3 regions of the Paenibacillus sp. FSL F4-0097 genome follow, and region 2 is predicted to be linked to each of the others. Evidence: riboswitches for the same ligand, from Rfam matches in the RefSeq annotation. Region 2 holds a riboswitch; each other region holds the start of a gene.

Evidence for each region. Region 2 has a riboswitch for thiamine pyrophosphate ahead of MHH86_RS02055 (ABC transporter substrate-binding protein). Riboswitches for the same ligand answer to the same signal wherever they lie in the genome.
Region 1: another riboswitch for thiamine pyrophosphate. It lies ahead of thiC (phosphomethylpyrimidine synthase ThiC); the one in region 2 lies ahead of MHH86_RS02055 (ABC transporter substrate-binding protein).
Region 3: another riboswitch for thiamine pyrophosphate. It lies ahead of MHH86_RS13105 (ABC transporter ATP-binding protein); the one in region 2 lies ahead of MHH86_RS02055 (ABC transporter substrate-binding protein).

The regions. Positions count from the first base shown of each region.
Region 1 covers NZ_CP151965.1:6,192,766-6,197,055, reverse strand. The annotation lists gene MHH86_RS27780 (beta-galactosidase) at 1-2,004, shown strand, start outside; TPP riboswitch at 2,076-2,184, shown strand; gene thiC (phosphomethylpyrimidine synthase ThiC) at 2,288-4,030, shown strand; gene MHH86_RS27770 (phosphotransferase) at 4,116-4,290, shown strand, end outside.
Region 2 covers NZ_CP151965.1:458,089-462,378, reverse strand. The annotation lists gene MHH86_RS02060 (hypothetical protein) at 1-1,206, shown strand, start outside; TPP riboswitch at 1,365-1,475, shown strand; gene MHH86_RS02055 (ABC transporter substrate-binding protein) at 1,637-2,686, shown strand; gene MHH86_RS02050 (MTH1187 family thiamine-binding protein) at 2,765-3,058, shown strand; gene MHH86_RS02045 (ABC transporter permease) at 3,055-3,816, shown strand; gene MHH86_RS02040 (ABC transporter ATP-binding protein) at 3,851-4,290, shown strand, end outside.
Region 3 covers NZ_CP151965.1:2,931,888-2,936,177, reverse strand. The annotation lists gene MHH86_RS13115 (amino acid ABC transporter permease) at 1-602, opposite strand, end outside; gene MHH86_RS13110 (amino acid ABC transporter substrate-binding protein) at 656-1,492, opposite strand; TPP riboswitch at 1,715-1,818, shown strand; gene MHH86_RS13105 (ABC transporter ATP-binding protein) at 1,930-2,712, shown strand; gene MHH86_RS13100 (ABC transporter permease) at 2,693-3,469, shown strand; gene MHH86_RS13095 (ABC transporter substrate-binding protein) at 3,466-4,290, shown strand, end outside.

The DNA of each region.
Region 1 (4,290 bases), 1.2 Mb from region 2:
TATCCGGAGCACTGGCCAGAAAACATGTGGGAGGACGATTATCGCCGGATGCGTGAACTCGGCTTTACGATCATTCGGATGGGGGAGTTTGCTTGGTCTATTTTTGAACCCACAGAAGGGGAGTTTCAGTTCGGGCTCTTTGATCGGGCGATTGATCTAGCACATAAATATGGTCTTCAGGTTGTACTTGGTACTCCGACGGCAACGCCTCCAGCTTGGTTGACTGATAAATATCCAGAAGTATTAAATGTAACCTACGAAGGTGTTACACTTCAGCATGGCATGCGCCGCCATTATAATTACAGCAGTCCTAAATACCGGGAACTGTGTGCACGTATTGCAGAACAAATGGCTGAACATTACGGCAATCATCCGGGTGTAGTTGGCTGGCAAATTGATAATGAGCTCAACTGTGAGATCAGTGAATTTTATTCGGAGAGTGACCATAAGGCCTTCCGGGAATGGCTACAGCAGAAATATGTTACGCTTGAGCATTTGAACGAGGCATGGGGAGCTGTTTTTTGGAATCAAAGCTATAGTGACTGGTCTCAGGTCTATCTTCCACGTCCGACTCCAGTACCGAAGCAACCCAATCCTCATCAGGCATTGGATGAAAAACGGTTTATTTCGGACAATACAATTTCTTTTGCCAAAAACCAAGCGGATATCATTCGTAAACTTGCCCCTAAGCAATGGGTAACCACGAACGGTCTGTTCGGTCATCTCGATAGCCATGAAATGACGGATGAACTGCTGGATTTCTTCAGCTATGATTCCTATCCTCAGTTCTCTACTATTTTTTATGACCCGAATGAGCGGAATCCGCTGAATGATAGAGGCTGGGGACTGTCGTTATCTGTTGTTCGTTCGATATCCCCGAATTTCTGCATTATGGAGCAGCAGTCGGGCCCGGGTGGCTGGGTGAACCGGATGGATATGCCTTCTCCAAAGCCCGGGCAGATGCGGTTATGGACTTATCAGTCGATCGCTCATGGGGCAGATATGGTGTTATATTTCCGCTGGCGGACAGCTACGATGGGCAATGAAATTTATTGGCATGGAATCAATGACTATCATAATCAGCCTAACCGGAGAGTGCGGGAAGCGGGGCAGATCGGTCAGGAGCTGGCAGCAGCAGGTCAAGCGTTTATCGGTACTCATAATCAGGCTAACGTTGCTATTGTTCGTGATTATGACAATGAGTGGGATGGAGAATACGATGTTTGGCATGGCCCGTTTATGTGGAAGAGCAATAAGGAGTGGTACAAGGCTCTTCAGCGGAAGCATATCCCGAATGACGTGCTCTATTTGCGCAAAAAAACAACGCTGGAGGAGCTTGCAAGGTACGACGTGCTTATCTATCCTCACCCAGCGATTATGACAGATGAGACAGCGTCTCTGCTGGATGAATATGTTCAACAAGGCGGCAAACTGATCTTCGGCTGTAGAACTGGCTATAAGGATGAGCGCGGTCAATGTTATATGCGTCCTTTCCCAGGTACTGCTAAGGATCAATGCGGGATCACAGTTGAAGAATTCACAATGGTTAAGGGCAGTCGTCAGCCAACAACAATTAGCTGGTCGGGCGTGACCGAAGTCGTTACAGGAGCAGATGACTTTAATGATATTCTCAAAATAGAGGAAGCTTCGGTTGAAGTGATGGCGGTTTACGCCTCTGATTATTATGCGGGAAAACCGGCGGTAACTAAAAATCGTCGCGGCAAGGGTGAGGTTTGGTATTACGGAGCCGTATTTAATGAACAGGCAGCGGCTGAGATCATAAATTTAATTGATCTACAATCGCCAGCAGATTGGCTGGAGCTCCCAGAAGAGGTAGAGCTGCAAGTCCGTACCGGAGCTTCTTCCAGTTATGCTTTTTTGCTTAATTATAGTGAGACTCCTGTCACGATCCATCTTCGTGAGACCAAAACAGATTTACTGAGCGGCACAACATTGTCGGGCGAGGTGCTTCTGGAAGGATTTGGGGTATTGGTGTTAAACTAACGTATACATTGATCTCACATTTGAGTAGATTTGGATAATTCTCTCTTTTCGGTTATACTTTGAAGTAGCAATTATATAGTCACGGGAGCTTGGTGGGACCAGGCTGAGAGGATAGTTATAACTATCGACCGTCAAACCTGATCTGGATAATGCCAGCGGAGGAAATGGAGCTCTATTTCTATTTGTCTACTCTAAGGCCGCATCTTATACAGATGTGGCCTTTTCTATGTGTGGGGAGTAGACCGTCTCCGCTTGATCAAATCACCTTATAGGAGGAATTGAGATGACAAGCGAATTGAACAACGATCCAATCAATCTATCAGCTTTTCCAGCAAGTCAAAAAGTGTATGTAAAGGGTTCACGGCCTGATATACAGGTGCCTATGCGGGAGATCTCACTTAGTCCAACTGCGGGCATAGACGGCGAAGAGGAGAATGCCCCAATTCATGTCTATGACACAAGCGGGGCTTACACGGATGCTAATATTCATACTGATATTCGTCAGGGGTTAGAGCCCAATCGTCTAAGCTGGATTGAGGAACGAGGGGATGCGGAAGCGTACGAAGGAAGAACCGTGAAGCCTGAAGATAACGGGAATGCAACGGGAAAAGCTGTGGCGGAAGTGTTTCCAGCGCTCCATAGAAAACCTTTGCGAGCGAAAAAGGGGCGTAATGTCTCTCAAATGCATTATGCACGCAAAGGGATTATTACTTCGGAAATGGAATACGTTGCGATTCGTGAGAATGTGGCACCGGAATTTGTAAGAGATGAAGTAGCCCGCGGCCGCGCCATCATCCCATCGAATATCAATCATCCAGAGAGTGAACCGATGATTATTGGACGCAATTTTTTAGTGAAGATCAATGCCAATATAGGAAATTCCGCAGTATCCTCCTCCATAGAGGAAGAGGTAGAGAAGATGAGATGGGCCACCCGCTGGGGTGCAGATAATATAATGGATCTCTCCACAGGTAAAAACATCCATACGACACGCGAGTGGATCATCCGTAATTCTCCTGTTCCTATTGGCACGGTGCCTATCTATCAAGCGTTGGAAAAAGTGAATGGGAAAGCGGAAGATTTAACGTGGGAAGTGTACCGTGATACGCTCATTGAGCAAGCGGAGCAAGGGGTTGATTATTTTACCATTCATGCGGGGGTTCTGCTTCGTTATATCCCGTTGACGGCACAACGTATGACTGGCATTGTTTCAAGAGGTGGTTCCATTATGGCGGCATGGTGTCTTGCGCATCATCAAGAGAACTTTTTATATACACATTTTGAAGAGATATGTGAAATCATGAAGCTGTACGATGTTTCTTTTTCCCTAGGCGATGGATTACGTCCGGGTTCGATTGCTGATGCGAATGATGAAGCACAATTTGCCGAGTTAGAGACGTTAGGTGAATTAACAGCTATAGCTTGGAGTCATGATGTACAGGTGATGGTAGAGGGTCCAGGACATGTGCCGATGCACTTGATTAAAGAGAATATGGATAAGCAACTTGAAACCTGTAACGAAGCCCCTTTTTATACATTAGGTCCACTGACTACAGATATTGCGCCTGGTTATGATCATATTACCTCTGCTATAGGTGCAGCGATGATTGGTTGGTTCGGTACAGCAATGTTGTGTTACGTAACTCCGAAGGAGCATCTTGGCCTGCCTAATAAGGAAGATGTACGTGTAGGGGTCATTACTTATAAAATAGCGGCTCATGCCGCAGATTTGGCGAAAGGGCATAAAGGAGCACAAGACCGGGATAATGCTCTTTCGAAAGCCCGTTTTGAATTTCGTTGGCGTGATCAATTTCATTTATCGTTAGATCCTGAGCGAGCGCTAGAATATCATGATGAGACATTGCCTGCGGAAGGCGCTAAAACAGCTCATTTTTGTTCCATGTGCGGGCCGAAATTTTGCAGTATGAAGATCTCTCATAATATCCGTAATACGACGAGAATTGAATCAGGAATGCAAGAGAAGGCGCAAGAGTTTCTCCAAGGCGGGAGCCTCATTTATAGATAACTTTTTCTGCTAAAAAGAAATATCTAAAAGAAGTCGTCATTGGCGGCTTCTTCTTTTATACTTTGAATAGATAGGAGTTGATGAAATGGAAGCGATTCGCTCAGAGGAAGCCATTTTAGAGGATTTAAGTAATAGTTTCTATCATTTTTTTGGATTGAAAGTCCTTCATGCTACCCCAATAAAACGTGGCTGGTTAAATCTTAAATGGAAAATCATAACGGATTCAGGACCATTTCTACTTAAACAATACAACAAAAAAA
Region 2 (4,290 bases):
AAGGATGCCGACTCGTTTCGCCGTTTTTCCAGAGTAAATAATCTCGACTGCATTCTGGAGATTCCGCAGCAATCTATATTTTTCAAAATTCTCTCGACGGATATATTCATATGTCCCTTTCAGCTTGGATTCGTGACGATACGTGTCCAGCTGGAGGGGGATTCGATTCCCTTTAGTATTGCCCTAGAATTCGCGGATCGTTTCCGTGCGCTAGAGAAAACCTTCATACAGGATGACTACACTTATATTCATTGCGGGGAACAGACCTATGAGATGGTAGAGGATTTTGTCTTCCGAAATTTGGTGGATGGACTGGAGCCATATCTGGATCAATCGGATATCAATGGGGCTTATTTTGAGACCCTTCCTTTTTTCGTAGATGAAAGAATGCAGGTGCAAGCTTTTTACGGCTTTCAGAATGAAGAAGGTTCTGATGAGATTAGTGTAAATCTACGCTATCGCGCCTCACAGCTTGATGGAATTGATCTGAACGGAAAGCCCTATGCCAGTGCAAGCGATCCAGCGTATATTGCAAACTATTGTCATGAGCATTCCTATAATCGCTGGGGCCCAGACACGTATTATATGATGAATGAGCAGACCTTTTGCTGCATGACCCGGGCTGAACAGGAGATTGCTGTTAGTCTAGCCAACCAGATGTACGGGCAATATTATTACGGATTTTTACTCAATATTTTCCACAAAATCGTTCTGCTGAAGCTCGCCAATATGCACTCCCGACTTCGGATTAATCATGATTATGAGGAAATAGACAATCTAATCTACTCCATTAATAAGTTCTCGGCAAAGTTCTACTTCTTGGAGTTGATTTCCCAGTCGCAGGGCCGGGAGATATTTCTTCAGCTGCGTAAAGTATACGGAAACGACGCTTTGTTCGAGGAAGTGAAAGAAACCTTAAATGATCTGTTTCAGTATCAGGATAAGTTTCAGTCCAAGCGACGGGATAATCTGCTGATGATTCTCACTGTATTTACGGTAGTAAGCGGGATTTACGGCATGAATCAAGTCATTGACGATCTGGATGGAAAAATCCAATGGAGTAAAATGATTGGTTATTCCCCCTTTGAATTTCTTGCCCTCTTCGTGATCATGAGCGGGATTCTGATCAGCGTTGTCCTCACGCTAGGGGCGCTGGTTAGTGAGCTTAAACGGCGTCACCGCAAGAAATATAAAGATCTAGACTAGCAAAAAAGAAACTACTGGATTGGAAAAATTCAGGAGTGCACTACTAGACATTCCGAGTACAGCCGTCTATAATACACCGTATGCGAGAAATATAAGACATTAAGTATAGGTACAAAACTTATGCTTACTTATATTGCACATAGAAATACCCGTTAACTTCATAGAACCAGGGGTGCTGGAATTGGCCGGCTGAGATTGTATCCCACAAGATACTGACCCTTATACCTGATCTGGATAATGCCAGCGTAGGAATCGCCAATTGGTTCTGGTCCCTGTGACCTTGACTAACCTTGCGCCAAGCCAGCGTCCCGATCACTCGGGGCGCTTTTTTTGTTAGATCACTAAAAGATGTAGAAAAACGTACATACTACACTTTACGGTTCATGTTGTGAAGACGGGATTCTTGTAACCTTAAAGGAGAGAAGAAGACATGCACCTCAAAAAAGCACTTACGTTGTGCCTCACCTGTGTACTCATTCTTGCCATTGCCGGATGCGGCAGCAACAATGGGAATACAGCCGGAAACAAAGCAAATGCTACTGATCCAACTGCAGCGGCTGGCACGGATGCTCCAAAAGAGCTCACCAAAGTTAAAGTCGCACTCGACTGGACACCGAACACGAATCATACCGGTCTATACGTAGCTAAGGATCTTGGTTACTACGCTGAAGAAGGTCTGGACGTCGAAATCGTTCAACCAGGCGCAGCGGGTTCTGATACTATGGTTACTTCTGGCGAAGCCGCATTTGGCATCAGCGCCCAAGAAGGATTAACGCTAGCCCGTCTACAAGGCGTACCCCTTGTCTCGATAGCAGCTATTATTCAGCATAATACATCGGGATTCGCCGCTCCAGTAGATCGCAATATTAAATCACCAAAGGATTTCGAAGGTAAAACCTACGGAGGCTGGGGCTCACCAGCCGAAGAAGCAGCCATGAAAGCTATCATGGATCCTGAAGGTGGCGATGTGAAAAAGGTGAAGCTGATCAGTATCGGTGAAGCTGATTATTTTACCGCCGTCAAACGTGACATTGATTTCGCCTGGATTTTCTACGCTTGGACTGGCGTTGAGGCTGAGTTGCGTGGCGAGCCATTGGATATGCTGTACTTAAAGGATTATGCGCCACAGCTCGATTATTACACGCCTGTGCTGACGACGAGTGAGAAGCAAATTGCAGATCATCCTGAGCTGGTGAAGGCCTTCATGAAAGCCACATCAAAAGGTTATCAATATGCCATTGATCATCCGGAAGAGGCTGCCGGTATGTTATCGAAGGACGTTCCTGACCTGGACGCCGACCTTGTCCTAGCTAGCCAAAAATGGCTTAGCCCAAAATACAAGGACGATGCTGCCCGCTGGGGCGAGCAAAAAACCGAGGTCTGGCAAAATTACGGCGACTGGATGTATGATCTGAAGTTGCTGGATAAACCGCTGGATGCTGCTAGTGCATTCAGTAATGATTTTTTACCGGCGGAGTAAACAACAATTGTAATGAATTACTTCGTTATCAAAGTTGGCTTTTTAAACTTACCTTATAAAATGAGAGGATTGATTATTGTGGCTAACACCCTACTAAGCATTCAAGTAATTCCAAAAACTCCGAACAATGAGGATTCCATCCCATACGTAGATAAAGCGATTGAGGTCATTCAGAAATCCGGTGTTAAACATCAAGTGAATCCACTGGAAACCACAATGGAAGGTGAGCTTAGCGAGCTGCTGGAGGTTGTGCGTCAGATGCAGGAGGCGTTGATCGAAGCAGGCAGTCCAAGCGTAATTTCGCAGATCAAAATCGCTCATAATCCTAACGGAATCAGCATGGATAAATTGACGGAGAAATATCGGCCGTGAGATCGACCTGGAAGCTAATATGGCCGCCCCTTGTGGCGGTCGTCTTCTTTTTAACCGTATGGCAGCTATCTGTATCTGTATTTCATATTGAATCCTGGATTCTGCCGAGTCCTGCTGATATTGCCCGTGAATCCACCAGTAACGCTTCTGGTCTTTGGGCTCATACGATGGCTACGCTGCGGCTCACTTTAATTGGTTTTCCCATTGGTACGGGGGTAGGCCTGATCGTTGCTTTGCTTTTGCATCTTTTGCCTTGGGCTAGACGGGCTTTTTATCCACTTATTATTCTGAGTCAAAATGTTCCCTCCATCGCGCTCGGACCCCTGCTCATTATCTGGTTCGGCTTTGGTCTTTTGCCCAAAATCGTGCTGATTACACTAGTATGTTTCTTCCCGGTAGCTGTCGCTGCGATGGGCGGTCTGGCCCAAAGTGATCAGGTCATGATGAATTATATGAAAATGGCTGGCGCAAGCAAGTGGCAAATCTTCACCAAGCTGGAGCTGCCCTCTTCTATCCCGGCACTATTTTCCGGCGTAAAAATATCTGCTACTTATGCGGTTATGGGCGCCGTGGTCGCTGAATGGATTGGCGCGGATAAAGGTATTGGCTATTATATGCTTCTGCAGAAATCCGCATATCGTACGGATCGGATGTTTGTTGCTATTGTTATTATTGTACTTTTAAGTCTTGTACTCTTTGCTATTATTGCATTGCTGGAAAAATGGCTGGTTCGCTGGAAGCCGCGCCGTAACTCATAGAAAGGAAGATGCCTGTATGTCTCAAGCGACGCAAATGCAACACAGAACAACAGAAGTCATAAGCTCTCCTGAAGCTCATACCGTGGCACCCGCCCTTGAAGTGAGCGGCATCTCCAAATCTTTTTCCCATCGTCGCCGTGAGACGAACGTTCTGAATAATGTCTCTCTCAAGGTAGAGCAACAAGAGTTCGTTTCGATCGTTGGTCCTTCCGGCTGCGGAAAAAGCACCTTATTCCATATGATTGGCGGCCTTGTGAAACCCGATGCAGGCACGATCCGCATGAACGGTAAGGTCGTTACAGGTCAACGCGGTGAAATTAGTTATATGCCGCAGCAGCCTGCGCTTTTTCCTTGGCGTACGATTGAGGATAATGTGCTGCTTGCTGGGGAGATCAAGGGCGCACTGCGGGATGGAGCCCGCGAGGAAGCGCGCCAGTGGCTTGCCAAGGTTGGGTTAAGCGGTTTCGAACATGC
Region 3 (4,290 bases), 2.5 Mb from region 2:
AACACTAAATAAAACAATCCTGCTTCGGAGTATACCAGCAGAGGCTCATAAGTGGTAGAGGCTACCTGCTGTGCGGTTCTAAACATCTCCGTATAGGTGATGATCGCTGCAAGCGAAGTATCTTTAACCAAGCTAATAAAGGAATTGGATAACGGCGGTACAGAAACGCGCGCAGCTTGTGGCAGAATTACGCGGCGCAGAGCCTGCCCACGAGTCATCCCGACTGAGAAGGCAGCTTCCCATTGGCCTTTATGTATCGACAGGATAGCAGCGCGTACGATTTCCGATGAATAAGCCCCTACGCTAAGAGTAAATCCAATGGTGGCGGCAATGAAGGGGTCGAGTACAATACCAACAGCCGGCAAACCATAAAATATAATAAATAGCTGCACTAACAATGGGGTTCCTCGAATAACCCACACATAAAAACGGGCGATTAGCTTCGGAATTACCCACGGTGAAAGACGTGCCAGCGCGGTTAGGATCGCCAAAATCAATCCAAGCACAAAGGAAAGTAGCGCCAACGGAATGGTAAAAGCCACCCCGGCTTTTAGCAGGGGTAGCAGTGTGTCTAAGAAAATTTGTATTTTGCGGTCATCCATTATTCAGACATCCTTTTTAGCTTCCAGGCTTAATTAGCCTTGCTAGCCTTGTATTATTTTGAAACGTCAGCTCCAAAGTATTTCTCGGAAATTTTCAAGTACGTTCCATCACTCTTCATCTCTGTAATCGCATCACTGACCGCTTTCACCAGCTCATCATTGCCTTTCAGGAATACTGCGGCACTTTGTGATCCTTCAGGAATCTCATCAACCACTTTAATTTTTGCATCTGGTTTTTGTTTTTTTAGATCCAGATAAGACAAGCCATCATTCACAGTTGCATCAATACGTCCCGAAGTCAGCAGATCCATCGCTTGATTGAAACCGTCCGTAGCTACGATTTCAGCACCGTTCTCACGAGCGATGTCGGATAAGTTACTTGTCAGGGATTGTCCGGCTTTTTTACCCTTAAGATCGGCAAAGGTCTTAATATCCTCATTGTCTTCGCTCACGATCAATACTGCTTTGGATACGATATAGGGTTCAGAGAAATCATATTTCACTTTGCGATCTTCGTTAATGGAAACTTCATTAAAGATTACATCAAACCGTTTCGCATCCATTCCAGCGAAAATACCATCCCACTGAGTTTCAAAAAATTCAGCTTTAACACCTAAACGTTTTGCTACTTCTTCAGCAATTTCCACGTCAAAACCAGTCAATTTCCCCGCAGTGTCATGATAAGTAAAAGGCGCATAAGTCCCTTCTGTACCTATCCGCAATTTGCCGCTGGCTTTCACAGCCTCCAAACTGTTTTGCGCTGAAGATGCTGCTCCACCATTCGTTCCAGCTGTAGGTTCAGCAGCCGTATTGGTATTCGAATTATTGCCGCAAGCCGCTATAAGGACCACGGTTAACGCCAATATAATAGTTAAACTCCATTTTTTCATTATTAAATCCCCTCTCTCTACCCGGATTTTTTCCGGTAAATTGAATAGTACACTGCCATCACATGATCGTCAATACTTTTTTCCGATTATATACATCGGAATTATAATATTAACTAGATTCCTACCTATATCTTACCCAATCTTGGATTAATCCTTCACTTCTTTCTCTCTTTACTTCTCAGAAAGATATGGTATATTTATTAACAAATTAATATGGACCTGTTATTTCACTAGGGGAGTCGGCCGACTGAGACGGAGCTTCAAGCTCCGGACCCTTGGAACCTGATCTGGATCATACCAGCGGAGGGAAGTGGAGCAGAATTTTCATCAAGCATGTTAAGTGTTATTATGCAGAATGAACTTTTTGACCCATTCATTTCCTCTGGAAATGGATGGGTTTTTATTTGTTTAGGCGCTCCACAAAAATTTTAGGAGGTTTGATCATCACGACCATTTTATCTATTCAAGGCCTAACCTACTCTTTTCCGGAATCTGAGCAACCCCCTGTATTCGCAGATCTATCCATGGATATCAGGCAAGGGGAATTCGTCTCCGTAGTAGGTGCTAGCGGATGCGGGAAAAGTACATTTTTCAAAACGATTGCCGGTTTACTCGAACCTACTCACGGAAAAATAAAACTCTCTACGCACCCGTCAACCGCTAGTCGTTTAGGCCAGATCGCTTATATGCCTCAGCAGGATTTATTGCTGCCTTGGAGGACAGTGCTCGACAACTGCCTTTTGCCTTGGGAGATCAAGCCCAGATTCAATAAACAAGAAACGATCACTCAGATTCGGGAAATGTTGACCCGCTTCGGCTTAGCAGATGTAGAGAAGGCTTATCCCCATGAACTTTCGGGTGGAATGAAACAGCGAGTCGCATTTCTGCGCACCTTAGTGGCTGGAGGCGGAAGTGGTCTTATGCTGCTGGATGAGCCCTTTGGCGCTCTCGATGCCATGACCAAACGCGAGATACACCGTTGGCTGTTGGAGTTATGGGGTGAATTGAATCAGACGATTATGCTCATCACTCATGATCTGGAGGAAGCACTATTGCTCAGTGACCGGATTTATTTATTATCTGGCGGTGCGCACAGCGAATTACAGGAGATCGTTGTGGATTTACCAAGGCCAAGACATTATAAGATGAACTACGAACCCCGGTTTATAGCACTGCGTGCAGAGCTGGAGCGGAGATTACATGCGACCTATACCTTTTAAAAAACATCTAGACAACTATGGTCCCTTCCTTCTTCTGGTACTGCTCATTCTTGTAATCTGGGAGTCAGCTGTTCGCCTTCACATGATTCCAGCCTTTATTCTCCCTGCACCTTCCTCTATTGGAATCGCATTGATCGAGCACAGGCAATTATTATTTGGACAGCATTTATTGGCGACGTTACAGGAGATACTGGTGGGTTTTGTCCTTTCTGTTATTTGTGGTGTATTGCTGGGCACTGGAATGTTCCTGTATCGCCCCATAGAAAAGGCCATCTATCCCTTTCTTATCATTAGCCAGACGATCCCATTAATTGCGCTATCCCCCATTTTTATTATGTGGTTCGGATATTCGCTGTGGAGCAAAGTGGCTGTGGTGTTTTTGACGGCTTTTTTTCCAGTCGTAGTGAGTACATATGATGGACTTCGTACAAGTGGCCAGACTTACAAGGACTTATTATTAACATTTGGTGCAAACCGCTGGCAGCTGCTTGTCAAAACCCAAATTCCACTGGCGTTGCCTGCTTTTTTCTCTGGCTTAAAGCTGTCCATTGTATACTGCGTCATCGGAGCTACTATCGGGGAATGGCTCGGCGGCAGTAAAGGACTCGGTTACTTCAGCCGCAGAATGGCCGGAAATATGCAGAGCGATGAAATGTTCGCGGCTGTATTTCTGCTGTCCGCGCTTGGTGTGGTGCTTTTTCTGGCGATAGCTTTACTCGAACAATTATTTTTAAAGAAAAGAGGATCAAACCAATGAATCATTTAAAATCCCCACAACGAGGACTTATTTCTGTATTTCTAGTATGCACACTTTTGCTCTTAAGCAGCTGCGGGAAGGCAGACAAGATAAATAACAACTCCCAAACCGATCCCTCCAATACCGAAAATAAGCAGTCACACAAGCTGACGATTATGCTTGATTGGTATCCCAATGCCGTTCATTCCTTTCTATACGCTGCGCAACAGCAAGGTTTTTTCCAAGAGGAAGGTTTGGATGTCGAGATCAAAATGCCTGCAGACAGCAATGATTCCCTAAAGCTTGTTGCAGCGAATCAAATTGATCTAGCGCTCAGTTATCAGCCTCAGGTACTTATGGCACGCGGCGAGAAAATCCCTGTACGTTCGATTGCAGCAATCGTGCGGCATCCACTGAATCATCTGATGGTTCCTCAGGCTGGCAGTATTCATAGTCCAAAAGAGCTCGCGGGAAAACAAATCGGCTATTCCTCCATTCCGCTCTATGAAGCGATGATTCGGACAATGATCCAGAGTGATGGAGGCGATCCTTCATCCGCCAAGCTGATTGACGTAGGTTTTGACCTCATCCCTGCGATCTCTACTGGACAAGTAGACGCAATAATGGGCGGGTTCATCAACCATGAACAACTAATCCTTGAAAAAGAGGGACATCCGGTCACTTCGCTTAATCCAACGGATTACGGAGTGCCTGACTATTATGAGCTTGTGCTGGTGGCCAGCGAACAAGGATTGCAAAATTCTGAAGCCTACTTTAAAAAATTTCTAAATGCCATTACAAAAGGACAGGAATTTGTGGAGCAGAATCCTGAACAAGCCCTG